3 regions of the Iodobacter fluviatilis genome follow, and region 3 is predicted to be linked to each of the others. Evidence: predicted binding sites of a transcription regulator. Region 3 holds the regulator's gene; each other region holds the start of a gene.
The links. The regulator FNR, encoded in region 3, switches genes on or off when oxygen is low (the NO sensors DNR and NnrR bind a similar motif). The targets are predictions, from matches to a motif close to TTGATNNNNATCAA.
Positions count from the first base shown of each region.

Region 1: the regulator FNR is predicted to act here: its motif matches at 2,833-2,846, upstream of C1H71_RS15320 (GbsR/MarR family transcriptional regulator).
Region 2: the regulator FNR is predicted to act here: its motif matches at 2,830-2,843, upstream of pflB (formate C-acetyltransferase).

Region 1 covers NZ_CP025781.1:3,446,513-3,450,866, reverse strand. The annotation lists gene cydB (cytochrome d ubiquinol oxidase subunit II) at 1-431, opposite strand, end outside; gene C1H71_RS15330 (cytochrome ubiquinol oxidase subunit I) at 441-2,000, opposite strand; gene cydP (cytochrome oxidase putative small subunit CydP) at 2,044-2,232, opposite strand; gene C1H71_RS15320 (GbsR/MarR family transcriptional regulator) at 2,233-2,787, opposite strand; gene C1H71_RS15315 (TIGR00645 family protein) at 2,966-3,478, shown strand; gene fliJ (flagellar export protein FliJ) at 3,680-4,111, opposite strand; gene fliI (flagellar protein export ATPase FliI) at 4,132-4,354, opposite strand, start outside.
Region 2 covers NZ_CP025781.1:143,256-147,609, reverse strand. The annotation lists gene pflA (pyruvate formate-lyase-activating protein) at 1-7, opposite strand, end outside; gene C1H71_RS00705 (glycine radical domain-containing protein) at 116-301, opposite strand; gene pflB (formate C-acetyltransferase) at 393-2,705, opposite strand; gene C1H71_RS00695 (peptide chain release factor 3) at 2,952-4,354, opposite strand, start outside.
Region 3 covers NZ_CP025781.1:3,895,560-3,899,913, forward strand. The annotation lists gene C1H71_RS17315 (hypothetical protein) at 1-591, opposite strand, end outside; gene fnr (fumarate/nitrate reduction transcriptional regulator Fnr) at 697-1,446, opposite strand; gene hemN (oxygen-independent coproporphyrinogen III oxidase) at 1,575-2,981, shown strand; gene C1H71_RS17330 (sulfite exporter TauE/SafE family protein) at 3,013-3,642, shown strand; gene C1H71_RS17335 (response regulator) at 3,754-4,122, shown strand; gene C1H71_RS17340 (chemotaxis protein CheC) at 4,119-4,354, shown strand, end outside.

The DNA.
Region 1 (4,354 bases), 450 kb from region 3:
CCAATAAATAGATTGCCTATCGCTACCCCAAACACCAAACTTGGCACAACACTACCGATAAACAAGGCCCAATCCCAGCTATTACGCCAACGAGGATCAGCCAGTTTGCTACGGTAATCAAAACCCACAGGGCGCAAAAACAAAGCAAACAGTACAAACATCAAGGCCACATACATTACGGAAAAAGCCGCCGCATACAAGAGAGGCCAAGCAGCAAATAAAGCCGCCCCCACCGTGACCAACCAAACCTGATTGCCTTCCCAAGTGGGCCCTACTGAATTAATCACTAAACGGCGCTCATCATCGGTCTTGCCCACAAAGGGTAAGAGAATCGCCACGCCCAAATCAAAACCACCGGTGAGGGTGAAGCCGATCAGAAGAAAAATCATCAGCCCCCACCAAATCAACTTTAAAACTTCATAATCAAGCATGATTTTTCCTTAAGCGTGCACAGCAGTTTGTTCACCAAAATAACGGCCCGTGTGCAAGCTGGCAGGCCCAAGGCGGATATATTTCAGCATTAAATACATTTCAATCGCAAACAAGCTGCAATACATCAAGCCCAAACCGATCATGCTGAAATGTAATTGCCCTACACTGAGCGCTGATGCCGACATAAACGTAGGCAGAATCCCTGAAATCGTCCAAGGCTGACGACCATACTCAGCCACTAACCAACCGGCTTCAATCGCTACCCAAGGTAGCGGAATCGATAGCACGGCAAGGCGTAATAGCCATCGCTGCGGCGCAAGATTGCGGCGTGCCAAGAAATAAAACGACAAACTAAAAATAAACAGAAACAGCATCCCTAACCCCACCATAATCCGGAAAGACCAAAAGATTGGCGCTACATTAGGAATCGTATCCGCAGCTGCCGCTTTAATCTGCGCGGGCGTTGCATCAACCACATTGCGAGTGTATTTCTTCAGCAATAAACCAAAACCTAAGTCAGCCTTATGAGCTTCAAATAAATCATGTGCTGATTTGTCCCCCGCTTTTAAACGCGTTAATGCGCCATAGGCTTGTATCCCGCTGATGATTCTTTGCTCGTATTCAATTTTTAAGTCTTTAATGCCCGTGACTTCCTCGGTGGTAGAACGAGTGGCAATTAAGCCCAGCGCATAAGGAATGCTCACTTCATAATCCGTGCGCTCTTCTTTTTGATTAGGAATACCAAATAGCGTGAGCGGTGCTGGTGCGGGGTGGGTATCCCATTGGCCTTCCATTGCGGCCAATTTTACTTTTTGCACCTCACCCGTGGTGTAGCCGGATTCATCGCCTAAAACAATCACGGATAAAATAGAAGCAAGACCAAAAGCGGATGCAATAGCGAATGAGCGCAATGCAAATCCGGTATCTCTAGCTTTTAATAAGTACCAGCTTGAAACACCCAATACAAACATTGAAGCAGCCACATAACCCGCCGCCACCGTATGTACAAACTTAACTTGGGCCACTGGGTTAAAGAACACCTCGGCAAGGCTCACTAACTCCATACGCATGGTGATGTAATTAAACTCTGCACCTACTGGGTTTTGCATCCAGCCATTGGCAATGAGAATCCACATGGCCGATAAATTAGAACCCAATGCCACTAAGAATGTAATTCCTAAGTGCTGCACCTTAGATAGTCTATCCCAGCCAAAAAAGAATAAACCCACAAAGGTAGATTCTAAAAAAAAGGCCATCATGCCTTCAATAGCGAGAGGTACACCAAAGATATCGCCCACATAATGCGAGTAATAAGCCCAGTTGGTACCAAATTGAAATTCCAACGTTAAACCGGTGGTGACGCCCATGGCAAAGTTAATGCCAAATAACTTTCCCCAAAAACGCGTCATATCTTTGTAAATGACTTTGCCCGTCATGACGTATGCGGCTTCTGAGATCACTAAAATCCACGAAAGCCCCATGGTGAGTGGTACAAATAAAAAATGAAACATCGCGGTTAAACCAAATTGCATGCGCGACAATTCCACCACTTCAGCGGCGGGAATCATAAAAAATCCTTTATAGATAGTTAATGCTACAGCTGGCGTTGTGTTACTTCGTCAATGGGCTAGATGCAGTACCAAGAAATCGCTCCGCCACCATGGGTTGTGGCACCAACATATGCTTGGCCACTGGCTCAGAAAAAAAGCATTTCCAGATGACAAATAACAAGGCCATCTTTATCAGCAGCACCACGGTAATTTCCTGCCACAAAGGTAAACACTTGTTGATTCGCATCATTTACTCTCCACGCCCACCAGGGCGTAAATGCCCTGCGAAACTCAATACTTTTTGTACTTTTGAACCTAATCGCATCAGGCTTTCTAAGGTTTCAGGAGATAAATGCTGCACTTCATCAAACCAACCCGTGGCCAGCTCAATCAACTCGTGCATTTCGCGCATACGCTGTTGTGCGTGTTTATCCGCTTCTGAAGTTGCCTCGTCCATCAAGGCATCGCGTAGCAAAGTGAGCGTTGGCTCGATCTCGCGCTTACGTTTTTCTTCTACTAATGATCTAAAAATTTCCCAGACATCTTTGGGCGTTTCAAAGTAATCGCGTCGATCACCTGGTTTATGCACTAATTTGCAGAGCTTCCATGACAGTAGCTCCTTCATACCCATGCTGACATTGGAACGAGAAAACCCGAGTTGCTCAGCAATTTCATCAGAATTTAAAGCCTTAGGTGAAATAAACAGCAGCGCGTACATTTGCCCCACGGTGCGATTGACCCCCCAGCGACTCCCCATTTCGCCAAAATGCAGTACAAAACGTTCGTTGATTGGTGAGAGATTCATGGAATATTCCAAATTTCAGTAATTACTGAAATTATAATAAGTTCTTTGATTTGAAGCAATGCAAACTTCTCCGAGCCAAGGTATGACGCACGCGTTTTTTCTTGCTAACATCAATGCTAGCCTTGATTTGTGCCACAGCAACCCCAATGATTACTGCTTATTTTTGGAGTATTTATAAATGAAAATACGCATTGAAGAGTTATTAGAAAAGGTGATCTTTCAGAGCAGATGGCTGCTCGCACCTTTTTATTTGGCGCTGATTTTGGGCGTGGTCGCGCTGTTTGCTAAAATGCTCAAAGAACTCTTAGGCATGTTCAACGCCCTGATTACGGGGGATGGCAATTTAATCATTGCCATTTTAGGGATGGTAGATGTGACTTTAGTCGCCAATCTATTGTTGATTGTGATTTTTAGTGGCTATGAGAATTTCATTTCTAAACTTGATATTGCCCATCAATCGGTGGACAAGCCCTCCTGGATGGGCAAGGTTAGCTACGCAGATTTAAAACTTAAGTTGATTGGTTCTATTGTGGCGATTTCAGCCATTGATCTGCTCAAGGCATTTATGAATATAAAATCCACAGACCATACCGAGCTGGCATGGTTGATTGGTATCCACCTGACTTTTGTTGTATCAGGCGTCATGTTTGCAGTGATGGATAGAATTGCAGCAGGCAGCCCAAAGCACTAAGTAAAACGGTCGGCTTAGCCAATTTAAAACAAGCCGACCTTTTTTATGCTTTAGCGCTAAAAATAAAATTGATTAAAAATTAAGCGGCTTATTTTTATCTATACAAATCAGCCACCTAATTGACTTATCCACATCTTATCCTTAGTTAGACTCAGTTTATGCGTGGATAAGCGCCATGCCAAAGAGATACTCATCTCCAAACTAGCGGGCCCTTGGTCGCGTATTAAATTCATCATTCATACGCTGCTCATTACGTAATTCTTTTTGCATTTCAGCGCTTAAATGACGCTTTTTTAAAGCCTCAAATGCTTTTACTTTTTTTTCACACTCCAGCCATACATCACGCTGACTTTCATAAACAGCGAGTAAACGATTAATCTCTTGCTGCTGTGACAATGCCACATCATCGAGCTTGGCTAAAAACAATTGAAAATCACGCCACTGTGAAATACCCATGCCACCTTGGCCGTTATTTAACAATCTTGCTCGATATTCAACCCGATATTGATCAATTTGATCCAGCTTACCTTGGGCACTCAACCACAGCGCCTGCGAAGCTTGCATTAGCCGTGCCGCATCTTCACGTGCATCAATTGCCAGCTCTAATAAGAAAGCAAACCGAAACTGGGCCACGTCTACAACTCCTGCTTAGCTCACATTAATAGCTGTGAAAGCTTCATTCTAGCCGCATCATAGGGCTCGCACTCGCTAATTCCTTGCTGCAAAAAAGTCTCAAAGCTAGGATTACGTCGAATGGCTTCATCCAAAACGGGATCAGAGCCCGGTACATAAGCGCCCACGCTAATCAAATCACGGCTGCGCTGATAGCGAGAGTAAAGATATTTAAAGCGCCGCACCACTGCAAATTCTTCTGGA
Region 2 (4,354 bases), 690 kb from region 3:
GTTTCATGTTTTTTCCAGTGGGGCTTATTTTATTGTTTTACGTTAAAACGGATCATTAGGCCTGCGCTTAATGATCCGTTTTGGGTGGTTCTACTTCGCACTAATGCGCAAAAGCTTACGTTTTTTCGTGGAAAGTACGGCTAATCACGTCCATTTGCTGCTCACGAGTGAGCTTGACGAAATTGACTGCATAGCCAGAAACACGCACGGTGAGTTGTGGGTAATTATCTGGATTTTCCATCGCGTCAATCAAGGTATCTTGGTTTAATACATTCATATTGAGGTGAAATAGTTGTGCCATGGGCTACTCCTTGGGTGAGTGTGCTCGTCAGTTTTTGATTCGGATTAATCTGCCAGCCCCTCAGGGCTGACAGATCACAAAGCATTACTTCTTAACACTTGCCGTGGAATGTGCGGCTGATCACGTCCATTTGCTGCTCACGGGTCAGTTTCACAAAGTTCACTGCGTAGCCAGAAACACGCACGGTCAGCTGTGGGTAGTTTTCTGGGTGTTCCATCGCATCGAGCAGAGTGTCACGGTTTAATACATTCATGTTTAGATGGAACAGTTGATCCATTGTTTCATCAACAGCATCTTTATCTAGGCAAGTAGAACATTCTTCGCCGTGAGGCCCAAACAAACCGTCGATCGAAGCCGCTAATGTTTTAACGCGATCTGCTGCGTTGTGACCCAAGGCATCTGGTGTCATGGAGGCTGTCCAAGAAACCCCGTCCAAAGCCGCTTCGTATGGGATCTTCGATACAGAGAAGCCCGCAGCGATAAAGCCATTGGTGTCACGGCCATTCATTGGGTTAGCACCTGGGGAGAATGGTGCGCCTGAGCGGCGGCCGTCTGGGGTGTTACCTGTTTTCTTGCCGTAAACCACATTAGAGGTAATAGTCAGTACCGATTGAGTTGGCATTGAGTCACGATAGAACACAGGCTGAGCCTTGATCTTATTCATGAATGTTTCTGTCAGCCAAACTGCAATATCATCCACGCGATCATCGTTGTTACCGTAAGCAGGGTAATCGCCTTCGATTTTGTAATCGACAGCAATACCTTTTTCGTTACGGACCACGCTCACTTTTGCGTGTTTGATGGCAGAAAGTGAATCTGCAGCCACTGAAAGACCTGCAATACCGCAAGCCATGGTGCGCAGAATGTCGCGATCGTGCAGCGCCATTTCGATGCGCTCGTACGAGTATTTATCGTGCATGTAATGGATCGAGTTCAGCGCAGTCACGTATGTTTTTGCTAACCAATCTAGCATCACATCGTATTTAGCCATTACTTCATCGTAATCGAGTACATCGCCTTTGAGTGGCTCAAAACCATTGGCCACAACTTTGCCGGTTTTTTCGTCCACACCACCGTTGATCGCATAGAGCATGGCTTTGGCAAGGTTGACCCGTGCGCCAAAAAATTGCATTTGCTTGCCAACGGCCATGGCTGAAACACAACATGCGATGGCGTAATCGTCACCCCATTTTGGATTCATCAAGTCATCGTTTTCGTACTGGATGGCTGAGGTATCAATCGATACTTTCGCGCAAAATTCTTTAAAACCTTGCGGGAAAGAAGTCGACCACAATACAGTCAGATTAGGCTCTGGAGCCGGTCCAAGATTGTACAGGGTATGCAGAACGCGGAAGCTGGTTTTGGTGACCAGAGTGCGGCCATCAAGGCCTGTACCACCAATAGACTCGGTTACCCATGTTGGGTCGCCAGAGAATAGGTCATCGTATTCTGGTGTGCGCAAGAAGCGAATAATGCGCAATTTCATGACCATATGGTCAATCAATTCTTGGGCTTGTGATTCGTTAATGCGACCTTCGACCAAATCGCGTTGGATATAAACGTCAAGGAAGGTTGAAGTACGGCCAATCGACATCGCCGCGCCGTTTTGCTCTTTTGTTGCAGCAAGGTAGCCAAAGTACAGCCATTGGATGGCTTCTTGAGCGGTAGTGGCTGGCTTAGAAATATCAAAGCCATAAGACTTAGCCATTTGTTTGAGTTCACCCAGCGCTTTGATTTGCTCGGACAACTCTTCACGCAGACGGATTACGGATTCAGTAAACGGAACATCATTGAGCTCTGTTTTTTCGCGTTTTTTGTCAACGATCAAAAAATCAACGCCGTAAAGTGCTACGCGGCGATAGTCACCAATGATACGGCCACGGCCGTATGAATCTGGCAGACCGGTAATGACGCCTGAGCTACGACAAGCCATGATTTCTGGTGTGTAAGCATCAAATACGCCCATATTGTGATCTTTACGATATTTGGTAAAGATATCTACAATTTGTGGGTTCATTTCAAAGTGGTAGGCTTCAAGGCCGTTTTGCACCATGCGTAAACCGCCGTTCGGCATAATGGCGCGACGCAGTGGTTTGTCGGTTTGAACACCGACGATGGTTTCTAAATCTTTATTAATATAGCCAGGGCCGTGCGCAGTAATCGATGCGCCAACATGGGTAGATACTTCTAATACGCCACGCTTACGTTCTTCTTTGAGCTGAGCAGATAGCTCGGTCCAAAGTTGAGTGGTGCGTTCGGTCGGGCCAGCAAGGAAGCTATCATCATCTAAATAAGGCGTGTAATTGAGCTGAATAAAGCCGCGAGTGTCGACTTTATCTTGCCATTCGCCGGTTTTAAACCCACGCCACGCGTCAAGTTTTAGGTGGTTTTCTGGTGCGTTCATAGCTGATGCTCCTATAGGCCTCATGGCCCTGTTGCCGTGCACTTTTTTGTGCACTTAATAGATAGGCAGATGTTGTTCTGCTTAGTTCATGCAACTATCGTAGTCTGATACGTTCAACAAAAACTTAATATAAATCAAATTCTTGTTTTTGTAGTTTGTATAAAGTGAACTACTTTTTTTACAAAAAAAAGAGCACAAATTACGAAAAAAAACAGCGCCATATTACGGCGCTGTTGGTTTGAATATTTACAAGGTAACTGAATGTTCCCTAGTTGCATGAAACACTATTTTGGGCCAGCGCTCCTGAGTGAGCTGTAAATTCACACGACTAGTGGCTAAATAAGCAAGGCTATTTGCTGCATCGCGGCCTAAGTTATTAATGAGTTGCCCTTCAAAATCGTCGAGCATCTTCTCATCATCGCAACTGACCCAACGGGCGGTGTATATAGTGGTTGATTCAAACACCGCTTCTACGCCGTATTCATTGGCAAGGCGCGAGGCTACAACCTCAAACTGCAGCACACCCACTGCGCCTAAAATCAAGTCAGAGCCATTCAGTGGCTTAAATACTTGTACCGCACCTTCTTCCCCCAACTGCTGCAAGCCTTTATGCAGCTGCTTTACTTTTAGTGGGTTTTTAATGCGTACGATGCGGAACATTTCTGGCGCAAAGTAAGGAATCCCAGTAAAAGCCAGTAGCTCGCCTTCGGAGAAGGAATCACCAATCTGGATATTGCCGTGGTTAGGTAGGCCAATAATATCGCCAGCGTAAGCTTCTTCTACTTGCTCACGGCCTTGTGCCATAAAGGTCACCACTGAATTGGCGGCAATTTCACGGTTTAAGCGCAGGTGCTTAAATTTCATACCACGGGTAAATTCACCCGAACAAACGCGCAGAAAAGCAATGCGGTCACGGTGTTTGGGATCCATATTGGCTTGAATCTTAAATACGAATGCTGAGAATTTTTCTTCTGTAGGGTTAATCTCGCGCACCGTTGCATCGGACGCGCCCGGAGCCGGAGCCCAATCTACCAGCGCGTTTAAGATTTCGCGAATACCAAAGTTATTAATCGCCGAGCCAAAGAATACTGGGGTTAAATCACCGGCAAGAAATTCCTCTAGCACGAATGGATGCGAAGCGCCGCGTACCAGCTCTAGCTCCATACGGGTATTGCCAATTTCCAGTGGGAAGAGGGTATCAAGGCGCGGGTTATCTAGCCCTTCGATTACTTCTACTTCATCTAGCGGGCCTTTACCTGGCGTAAACAGCAGCACGGTATCGGTGAGAATGCTGTAAACCCCACGGAAAGTCTTACCCATACCAATTGGCCAAGTAATGGGCGCGCAGCGAATCTTTAGCACGCTTTCAACTTCGTCTAGTAGCTCGAGCGAATCACGAACTTCGCGGTCGTACTTATTCATCAGCGTAATAATCGGGGTATTTCGCAGGCGGCAGACGTTGAGTAGCTTAATGGTTTGCTCTTCCACGCCCTTGGCCGCGTCAATCACCATTAAGGCGCTATCTACGGCTGTGAGTACGCGGTAAGTGTCTTCAGAGAAATCTTGGTGGCCGGGGGTGTCGAGTAGGTTAACCACATGATCGCGGTAATCAAACTGCATCACGCTGGACGCTACCGAAATGCCACGTT
Region 3 (4,354 bases):
CTGCCCTTTGGGTGCAAATTGCATCAAAAACTGGGCTAGTGTGGCGGCAGGCTCGATATGTGCAGGTAGCTGGAAGGGGGTTTGCTGTGGATGTGCAGCGTGGTGAGTCCGCCCTTGGCTGAAGGCTAGGTATTGCTGGCAGAGTGGATGGATGGCTTGCCATTGAGTTGTTTGTAGTTCTGCTAGTTTACCTAAATCTGCCTTAGGTGATGGCTTGCCATTAGGGAAAATAATTTCCCAGCTTTTAATGATCGGCTGCAGCATGATGTGTTGCAAGAGGGCTAAAAAACTTGCAGCTCCCGGCCCTCCGGCGTGTAGCCAATTTCCCAGCCCAGTGGGGGAGAGGACGTCTAGTAAGGGGGTTGCGTAAGCTAAAGCCGTTGGCTCGCCACTGGCGGCCAACATCCAGCCGAAATGTGCTGCGCATTGAGGCTCGCCCACTAAGGCAAGGTCAATATGTTGCCAGCCTTCTGTTTTGGCCCAGTGAGCGCTGTGTAAATAATGCTCAAAATTGGCGTGGCCTGCGGTAAGGAGTAGCCCCCCAGACGGTAATACGGGGATTTGCGATTGCATGTTAATAGGAAGCAGCATGAGCTGCGGTATTGACAAAATATTTAGCCTGGCTTGCAAAGACTCCAAAATAGCCGCAGGAGCTAAAAAAAGGACTGGGCCAGATGGAGTCATAGGTATAGTGGCTTATTGTTGGCAATTGTTGATTAATTGTTTGAGTGCGGGGGCATCAATGATTTCAATCAGGCGGTTTTGCACCTTAATCAAACCATTTTCTTGGAATTTAGAGAGTGAGCGGCTCACCGTCTCAAGTTTAAGTCCCAAATAACTGCCAATTTCTTCACGGGTCATGCGCAAGTGAAAGCTGCTGGCAGAATAACCACGGATGGCAAATCGCTGGGATAAATTTAGCAAAAACGCAGCAATACGCTCTTCGGCTTTCATATTGCCAAGTAAAAGCATGACGCCATGGTCGCGAACAATTTCGCGGCTCATTAGTTTGTAAAAGTGATGTTGTAAGACAGGGATGCGACGGCTTAATTCTTCCATGTCGGTAAACGGTAACTCACACACTTCACTATCTTCTAAGGCAATAGCATCGCAAGTATGTAAGTCGGCACTGACCGCATCCATGCCCATTAGCTCGCCTGTCATATGAAACCCAGTCACCTGCTCACGTCCGTCTTCTGAAATAACGCTGGCTTTAAAAAAACCCAGTCGAATCGCAAATAGAGAGCGGAAAGGCTCACCTGCACGGTACAGCGCCTCGCCCCGTTTAATGGGTTTGGCTTGCGTGATCAGCGTGTCCAGTTCGTGCATCTCATCGGCAGAAAGCCCAATAGGTAGGCATAGTTCCCGCAAGCTACAGTTCACACAGCTTTGGCGAAGATGTTTAAGGCCTAGGTCGCGGACTGGAATGTGAGGTGTTGTGGTCATGGGATCATTCAATCTATGTACTCGTTATCACCAGTTGCACGTATTTTCTCGCGACTGTGTTGATATCGATCAAGGTTATGGGAAATGAATATGGGCAAGCTGCACACATGCGTTCATAAGGATGAAATATGCTACATCAAAATAATGCCACTGTATTAAAATCGCTTGACTTTGATCGTGATCTAATAAGCCAGCACAGCGGCAAGGGGCCAAGGTATACATCCTACCCCACTGCGGACCGATTTGTTGCAATGGATGCTCAAAGCTATGAGAAGAGTGTCGCTAAGCAACAGCCAGGCACAGCCATTAAGCCATTATCCTTGTACTTTCATCTGCCTTTTTGCAATACGATTTGCTATTACTGCGCTTGTAATAAAGTCATTACCAAGGATCAAGAAAAGGCTGATCAATACTTAGATTATCTCCTGAAAGAGATAAAAATACAGGCGGCATTATTAACAAATCGTGGCCGAGTATCGCAATTGCATTTTGGTGGTGGTACGCCCACGTTCTTAAACGATGCACAATTGGTTCGTTTAATGGAAGGAATTCGTAGTCATTTTGATTTAAAGCCCGATGGTGAATTCTCCATAGAAATAGACCCACGTAAAGTGAATGCAGCTACCGTGGCTTTATTGGGTAAAATTGGCTTTAATCGAATGAGTGTGGGGATTCAAGACTTTAATTTAGCCGTTCAGCAGGCGGTTAACCGTGTGCAATCTGAAGAAGAAACACGCATTGTGATTGAGGCAGCCCGTGCTAATGGCTTTAAATCAGTAAGCATCGATTTAATTTACGGTTTGCCGCTGCAAAGCCAAACCACGATGTTTCAAACGATAGAAAGAGTGCTGACCCTCTTGCCTGACCGCATTGCCCTATATAGCTACGCCCATTTACCCGAGCGATTTAAGCCGCAAAGGCGCATTGATGCTGGGCAGTTGCCCTCGGCAGAGGGTAAACTAGATATTTTACAAAGTAGTGTTAATCAGTTACTTGCCGCAGGTTATGTTTACATCGGCATGGATCACTTTGCGTTGCCTAATGATGCACTGGCCATCGCGCAGCGTCGTGGTGCTTTGCATCGTAATTTTCAGGGTTATTCCACGCATGCAGATTGTGATTTAATGGCGTTTGGTGTGTCGGCTATTGGTAAGGTGGGGCGTTGTTATTCACAAAATGCAAAGGATTTAATCTCTTATTATGCTGCTTTAGATCAAAATAACTTGCCGGTTGAGCGCGGCTTAAGCGTAACTCACGATGATTTGTTGCGTGCTGCCGTGATTCAATCATTAATGTGTCAGTTTGAATTGAATTATCAGCCATTGGAATTATCTTACTTTGTTGATTTTAAAAGTTATTTTTCGGAGGAGTTAATCCTGCTTTCGCCATATCAAGCTGATGGTTTAGTTTCTGTGTTAGATGATTCTATTGTGGTTAGCGCTAAGGGGCGTTTTCTAGTTCGCTCTATTGCGATGATATTTGATCGTTATTTACGCCATGCGGCACCTGCGGGGCGATATTCAAAGTTGATATAAATTGCTTGAATTTGATCTTTTGGCCTTGTTTTTGGCTGGACTGTTAGGCGGAGGGCATTGTGTTGGAATGTGTGGTGGGGTGGTGACGGCTTTTAGCCTGCAGCTGCCTGCTGGACGCCGCTGGCATTACCATTTAGGGTTTAATTTAGGGCGCATCCTAGGCTATGTCCTGATTGGCATATTGGTGGGGGGGCTGGGTTCTTTGCCTGTCTTGCTTTCTTTGCAAGGGATTAAAAGCATTCTATTTATTGCTGCGAATTTATTACTGATTTTGCTTGGCGCGTATATGGCAGGATGGTCAGTATTGATCCTGCATTTAGAGAAAGCAGGTCGGCCATTATGGGGTAAAATACAGCCGTTTATGCGGCTGTATTTGCCGGTTAAACGGTGGTTAGACACTTTAATTGTAGGTGCGTTATGGGGCTGGCTGCCCTGTGGTTTGGTCTATACAGCGTCACTTAATGCTTTAGCCAGTGCAAGTCCTTTGCATGGCGGTTTAATTATGCTGGCGTTTGGGCTTGGTACTCTACCTAATTTATTGCTGATGTCGGCCTTTATAGAGCCGTTACGCGCGCTATTGCGCCGTCCTTATTTGCGTTATTTTTTCGGTGGAAGTTTAATTCTTCTTGGCTCTTTCAGAATTGCCCAATATCTATATTGACGATTAAGTGTTTTTGGGTTTTGTTTTACGCTGCGCCAAGCTGCGTATAAAAAATAATTATATATTGCGTTTTTAAAGTTGTTGTTTCTGATTGAAGGAACTTTTAAAAAGATGCCTATCCCTATTTTGGTTGTTGATGATTCTGCTATGGCCAGAAAAATGCTAATAAAAGCCTTACCTACAAATTGGGATGTTGAAATTACGCAAGTATGCAATGGTATTGAAGCACTAGCAGCTTATCGAGCAGGCAAAGCTGATGTGATGTTTTTAGATTTAACCATGCCGCTGCTTGATGGGTACGCCGTATTAGAGGAGTTGCAAAGAGAAGGGCTGAATAGCTATGTAGTCGTGGTTTCTGCTGATATTCAGGTTAAGGCTCGTGAACGTGTTCGGCAATTGGGGGCTGCGGCCTTTGTTCAAAAACCAGTGAAAGCTTCTGATATCGAGATTATTTTGCGCGAATATGGAATCGCTTTATGAACGAAGAATTGTTTTTGACCGAAGACCAAGCCGATGCGCTGCAAGAAATTACCAATATTGCGATGGGGCGTGCTGGTGCGCAGCTTGCCCAAATTTTAGATACCTTTGTTAAATTATCCGTGCCACGTATCAGTATTATTCAAGCCGGCTCAATCAGTCACAATATACTGAACATGATAGGCAGTAAAAGTGCAGCTACGGCAATTCGTCAATCATTTAATGGCTCTTTGTC